Regions from separate parts of the Wansuia hejianensis genome, predicted to be linked through region 1. Evidence: a T-box and tRNA genes for the amino acid it is inferred to sense, from the RefSeq annotation. Region 1 holds a T-box; the other holds one or more tRNA genes.
The links. The T-box of region 1 lies ahead of H9Q79_RS11760 (valine--tRNA ligase). A T-box ahead of a tRNA ligase gene usually reads a tRNA of that ligase, here a tRNA-Val.
Positions count from the first base shown of each region.

Region 1 (3,417 bases):
TGGTTTTACGCCCGGGGATGTGCGTAAAGATGAAGAGGGACTTCAGACAATGCGGACATTGGGCGAGAACATGGCCTGGCTTTTAAAATCCATCCAAGCCGGACGGAAGCAGGGGCTTCAGCCGCCGAAATATGAGCCTCGCATATCCACCAATTTCATCAGGTGACGCCCATGGATATTAAACTTCATTTTACCGAAAAAGGAGCAGGTGAGCCGTTGATTCTTCTCCATGGAAACGGGGAAAGCAGTGAATATTTTATTCATCAGATCGGCTATTTCTCCAGTAAATACCGGGTAATCGCAGTCGATACGCGCGGGCACGGACGGTCTCCCAGAGGCAGCGCGGCCTTCACAATCCGCCAGTTTGCGGAGGATTTACTATGTTTTATGGATGAACAGGAAATGAAAGAGGCAAATCTGCTGGGATTTTCTGACGGCGGCAATATCGCCCTGATGTTTGCTCTGAAGTATCCGGAGAGAGTAAAGCGTCTGATCCTAAACGGTGCGAATTTGAACGCTAAGGGGGTCAGGCCCTCGGTTCAAATTCCCATTGAGATCGGCTACCGGATTGCTTCCCTGTTCGCCAAGAGAAGCCGGGAAGCCAGGATAAATGCGGAGATACTTGGCCTCATGGTCAAGGAACCCCGCATCGACCCCGGAGAGCTGGGAAGGCTGCGCGTGAGGACACTGGTGATAGCCGGACAAAAGGATATGATAAAGCAAAGCCATACAGAGTTGATATACAAAAGCCTTCCCGACGCCAGGCTGGCGATCATACCGGGAGATCATTTTATCGCGGGCAAGAATCCTGAAGCGTTCAACAGAACCGTGGAGAAATTTCTGAATGAAAACCCTGCTTGACAAATTGTTGATTTATTACTATGATTAAACCATTAAAAAGGAAAAGGCTTAGAAAAAGAGGAGTATGCAGGTCAGCGCCGGCAGAGAGGACCGCCCACAGGCTGGAAGGCGGTTTCGGGGAGCGGATGCAGAAAGTAGCTTTGGAGCCTGAACGCTGAAGCAGTCCGGGACTGTGGGTAGGCGTTCACGGGCAGTCTCCGTTACAGGACATATGAGATGTATGGTTTTAGTACATGAAGAAAAGGTGGTACCGCGAGACATTCGCCCTTTGCAGGATATGCAAAGGGCGTTTTTATCGCGTATGAAAGTTCAGTGCATGAAGTATTTAATCTCCTCATGACCGAGGGGATGGAAGCTGAAGCGGGCTTGCCCGTTTTGTTTAGAAACAAGGAAAATCAGGAGGAAAATTATGAGTAAGGAACTGGCAAAGACCTATGATCCGAAAGGGCTGGAAGACAGGCTATATCAGAAATGGCTGGACAAAGGATATTTTCATGCGAAGGTAAATCCCGATAAGAAACCCTTCACAATTGTGATGCCGCCGCCCAATGTTACCGGGCAGCTGCACATGGGGCATGCCCTGGATAATACCATGCAGGACATTCTAATCCGGTTCAGGAGAATGCAGGGCTACGAGGCGCTGTGGCAGCCTGGCACCGACCACGCGGCTATTGCGACAGAGGTAAAGGTTACCAACATGCTGAAGGATCAGGACATTGACAAGCAGGAGATTGGGCGTGAAGAATTTCTGAAGCATGCCTGGAAATGGAAAGAGGAATATGGAAGCCGCATTATCAACCAGCTGTACAAGCTGGGCGCCTCTGCGGACTGGGAGCGGGAACGTTTTACGATGGATGAAGGCTGCTCCAGGGCTGTTGAAGAGGTATTCGTCAGGCTTTATGAAAAAGGCTGGATCTATAAGGGCAGCCGGATCATTAACTGGTGTCCCAAATGCCAGACCTCGCTGTCCGACGCGGAAGTGGAGCATGAGGATCAGGATGGATTTTTCTGGCACATTAATTATCCCATCGTAGGAGAAGAAGGTAAATACGTGGAGATCGCCACGACGCGTCCGGAGACGCTTCTGGGAGACACTGCAGTCGCGGTGAATCCGGAAGATGAAAGATATCAGGGGCTGATCGGTAAGATGCTGAAGCTGCCGCTGACAGACCGGGAGATTCCTGTGATTGCTGATGAATATGTGGATAAGGAATTCGGAACCGGTTGTGTCAAAATCACGCCGGCCCACGATCCCAATGACTTCGAGGTGGGCAGGCGCCATAACCTGGAAGAGATCAATATTCTGAATGATGATGCCACCATCAACGAAAAGGGCGGCAAATATTCGGGAATGGACCGCTATGTGGCGAGAAAAGCCATGGTTGCGGATCTGGAGGAGCAGGGGCTTCTGGTCAAGGTTGTGCCCCATACTCATGCGGTGGGAACACATGACCGCTGCCATACCACGGTAGAGCCGATGATTAAGCCCCAATGGTTTGTCCGGATGAAAGAAATGGCCCAGGCATCTATCGAGATACTGAAAACAGAAGATCTGAATTTTGTGCCGGAGAGGTTTGACAAGATCTATCTTCACTGGCTAGAAAACATAAAAGACTGGTGTATCTCCCGACAGCTCTGGTGGGGCCACCGGATTCCGGCCTGGTACTGCCAGGAATGCGGGGAAATCCTGGTTAAAAAGGGAGGAGCTCCGGAAAAATGCCCGAAGTGCGGCTGCACCAGCCTGAGACAGGATGAGGATACTCTGGATACCTGGTTCTCGTCAGCTCTGTGGCCCTTCTCAACTCTGGGGTGGCCGGATCAGACGCCGGAGCTGGATTACTTCTATCCCACCAGTGTTTTGGTAACCGGATATGATATTATTTTCTTTTGGGTAATCCGCATGGTGTTTTCAGGCCTGGAGCAGACAGGCAGATCGCCTTTTAAGCATGTGCTGATCCACGGCCTGGTGCGGGACTCTCAGGGCCGGAAAATGAGTAAATCCCTGGGAAATGGAATAGATCCTCTGGAGGTGATCGACCAGTACGGCGCGGACGCCCTCAGGCTGACGCTGATGACCGGCAACGCGCCCGGTAACGATATGCGTTTTTACTGGGAGCGGGTAGAAGCCAGCCGGAATTTTGCCAATAAGGTGTGGAATGCTTCCCGCTTTATCATGATGAATCTGGATGCGGCCGAAGTGCCGGAAGATGTGAATCCGGAAAGCCTGACGCTGGCTGATAAGTGGATCCTGCACAAGGTAAATACGCTGGCGGCCGAAGTGACTGAGAATATGGAAAAATTTGAGCTGGGCATCGCGGTTCAGAAGGTATACGATTTCATCTGGGAGGAATTCTGCGACTGGTATATCGAGATGGTAAAACCCCGCTTGTACAGCGAAACAGAAGACACTAAGGCGGCCGCGCTCTGGACGCTGAAAACAGTTTTGAATCATGCCCTGAAAATGCTGCATCCGTTTATGCCGTTTATCACTGAAGAGATTTTCTGTACCCTGAATCCGGATGAGGAGTCCATTATGATCGCTCCATGGCCTCAGTA
Region 1 is NZ_CP060635.1:2,531,293-2,534,709, reverse strand. Features, by position in the region: gene H9Q79_RS11770 (flavodoxin family protein) at 1-166, shown strand, start outside; gene H9Q79_RS11765 (alpha/beta fold hydrolase) at 172-861, shown strand; T-box leader at 902-1,133, shown strand; gene H9Q79_RS11760 (valine--tRNA ligase) at 1,271-3,417, shown strand, end outside.

Region 2 (3,417 bases), 1.8 Mb from region 1:
CCCAGAACCGGATCAATCGCCAGCTCTGTCACCACCACGAACAAAACTGCCGCACCAGCGGTCAGCTTGATTGAATTACCCACCGCCTTTTTTAAACCGCGGTAATCCTCAGCACCATATAACTGGGAAAACAATATGGAAAAGCCCTGGGTGAGGCCTGTAACCAGCCCGAGCACCATCCAGTTGATCCAGTCGGCCGCACCGATGGCTGCCAGAGCGTCAACGCCAACACCCTGTCCGACTACAATTGTGTCCACCAACATGTAAAACTGTTGAAACAAATTCCCCAATATCAGAGGAATTGCAAATAGAAATATCAATTTTGCCGGATTGCCCCGTGTCATATCCTTAATTGTTGCTTTCATCTTTCCCTCCAGAATCGCTGTCTCCAACAGGACGTTAAACACCCGTCCCCTCTGCGCAGAAAAAGAGCTTCGACACCCAAAAGTGCCGAAGCTCCAGAATCATTGTCTCCCATTTCAAAGCAGACCTATTCCTTCTCTTCGTCTTCATCCTCGAAATAGTCGTCAAAGTCGTCTTCGAAATCATCCTCAAAATCTTCCAGGTAATCCGGCGTAAAATAACGATATACCGCATATGCTATGCCGGCAACTGCAGCTACTGCGCCTATAATTGCCAGTATCCAAAGCAGAATGTTCTTTGGTTTATCTGCGTCTTTCTTCTCTTTCTTACGCATTAAATCAACCAATTCATCAATCTTATTCATATCAGCCACCAACCTTTTCTAGTATTCAAATGCTTATTTGCTATAGTATACCATACTATTACCCTTTTTACCACTATTTCAAAAAATTTTATAAATTGCGGAGAATTTTATGAAATTGGCCTCCGCACCGCTCTATTTCGCTCAGAACCTGATCAATTCCCTCTCCGCTGTCCATCCAGTTCTCACGGTTGATACCTGTATCCGCGGGGCATACGAGAAGTTCTGCATCCGGGAATAACAGCTGGTAATACAACAGACATCTCCTGGCATGGTATTCTTTACAGCATATAATGCCCGTCTTCACCACCCTGCCCAGAGTATCCAGCACCTGGCGGGAATAGATTGCATTTTCATAGGTGTACATTGCCTGATCTTCTCTGAGAACCGCCGTTTCAGGCACGCCGTTTTTCACCAGCACATCCTTCAGGAACTCCCACTCCGTCTGATAATCACCCCCATACACTTCCGCCTTCGCCAGCACGCCGCTGAAATGTCCTGTCAGCACACTGTATCTGCCCGATGGCAGAATCTCCGGGGCAACCCCTTCTTTCCAGAGCCAGGCGGCCTTTTCAGCCATCTGCGGATAACCGTTCCCCGGCACGAATATGATATCCGCTTCACGTGGCGGATCATTTACAAAGATAAAATCCGTAAAATTCTTCAGTAATTTATCGTGCATTACAATCTCCTGCATATTTTTTAAATTAGGTATTGACAAAACTTGTCTTATAATTGTATAATAGCAAAGCGGGTTGTGAAAAGCAACCTGAAAATGGGGTCTTAGCTCAGCTGGGAGAGCATCTGCCTTACAAGCAGAGGGTCACAGGTTCGAGCCCTGTAGGCCCCATTCAACAGAAATCATATGATATGGCGAGATAGCTCAGCTGGCTAGAGCACGCGGTTCATACCCGCGGTGTCGAGGGTTCAAGTCCCCCTCTCGCTACTGTTTTTCGGCCCGAAGCACTATGCTGATATGGTGTTTCGGGCTTCGTTGTTTTTGCGAATTTGCACCGTCTTAGTAATCAACTCATTTAATAAAACATTTTCTTGCTACTCTTCCTCTTCCGTATTTGTATTTCCATTAAAGCAATAATATTTTAATGTCATTCTTCTATCACCAGGCCTGGCAAACACTCTGATGTTATCGATATTATCCCTATGCCAATCGAAAAAGAATTTGGACGCTATGTTTTATTCGGAATGTCATGTGTTTTTCAGTTATATCGCATCAGAAAGAGCAGGAAGACTGATCCTGCTCTTCTACATTCAATAACAATTTTTGCAGGGACGGCTCTTTCCACTTTGTGCAATTGTCCCGCTGTGTATATTTTTTGATCTGCTCAATGACGGACAATCAGGAGTTGAGTGATAGACCTCCCCGTTAGTTACCCAATATACAGTTTCGCCCCCGGCATTTATATTATTATTGGCCGGCGTATTAGACTGATTATTCCGCGCAGTCTGAAGCTGAGTATTTAAACTTTCAATTGTCTTTTGACAACCCTGGTGTTCTGCGGTGAGAGTATCGTATTGCTGTTGGAGTGTAGACAGCTTGCCATTTAATTCTTCAATAGCACGCAACTGCTCCTCTATCGTCTCACTCTGATCGACGTATTCACTGATCCTGCCTTCATATTCCTCGACACTATCCGACAATTCTTCAATCTGTGCCGACTGCTTCTTATTAATCTTTTCTAGTTCTGATTTCTCGCCTTCTAACGCTTCTATGCTGTCCTGGGCATCCTTTAACTGTGTATCCAGCTCAGAATTCCTGGAAGTCAATTCGTTGATAGCAGTCTGCTTCTCCGCACTGTCTGAATTCCATAACACTCCGAAAATAACCGTCGCTGCCAGCAGAATGGCTGCCGTAATTCCTAATACTTTTATATTTAGTATTTTCTCAATAATTTTTTTCATCTGTTTCCCCCGCCCTCATTTTAAAGATTTATATACAAAGAAAGATAACTATGGCTCATAGTATATGAAAACTATTTAAACCTGTATTTAGAACGGCATCTTGATATTGCAAGGTCGCCGTTCACTTAATTTCAGATAAGAATATCACTTACCTGGAATGAAAGGTTCATAAGCAAACTCTTGATGCCGCAATAGAAATGGCTGTTATTGATTTTCTAATGAGCCAATATCATAAAGATTAGTTCATTATTCCCATCAAAATAAATTTATATAACCGCAGTACCTTCACAGGTATATCCAATTTAGTAATCCCATACTCCACAGGCACAACAACCATTCACACGCTCCCTCAGCCCGCATATATTAAAAAAAACAAGGCTATCGTATGAACGAGCACTACAAATTCGTAAACCGCCCTCTCCCCTATGCATATGACGCCCTGGAACCTTACATTGACGCGAAGACCATGTGGCTTCACCACAGCAGGCACCTGCAAACCTATATTGATAATCTGAATAAGGCTCTCCTTGAATACCCTCAGTTCCAGGATTGGACACTGGAAGAGCTTCTCGTAAATATTCCAAGCCTTCCGGATGCCATTCAGACTCCTGTCCGGAATAACGGCGGCGGAGTATATAATCATCAGTTTTATTTTTCCAACCTGTCAAACCCTGCTCCCATGCATCCGACCGGAATGCTGAGTGAAGCCATACAGACGGAATTCGGTAGCTTCCGATCCTTTAAAAACAGCATGAAAGATGCCGCGGCCTCAG
Region 2 is NZ_CP060635.1:332,778-336,194, reverse strand. Features, by position in the region: gene H9Q79_RS01585 (MATE family efflux transporter) at 1-365, opposite strand, end outside; gene H9Q79_RS01580 (hypothetical protein) at 491-727, opposite strand; gene H9Q79_RS01575 (YdcF family protein) at 816-1,406, opposite strand; tRNA gene H9Q79_RS01570 (tRNA-Val) at 1,502-1,574, shown strand; tRNA gene H9Q79_RS01565 (tRNA-Met) at 1,597-1,670, shown strand; gene H9Q79_RS01560 (hypothetical protein) at 1,994-2,644, opposite strand; gene H9Q79_RS01555 (superoxide dismutase) at 3,030-3,417, shown strand, end outside.
Region 2: it encodes a tRNA-Val, which carries the amino acid that the T-box ahead of H9Q79_RS11760 (valine--tRNA ligase) is inferred to sense. The anticodon was not compared.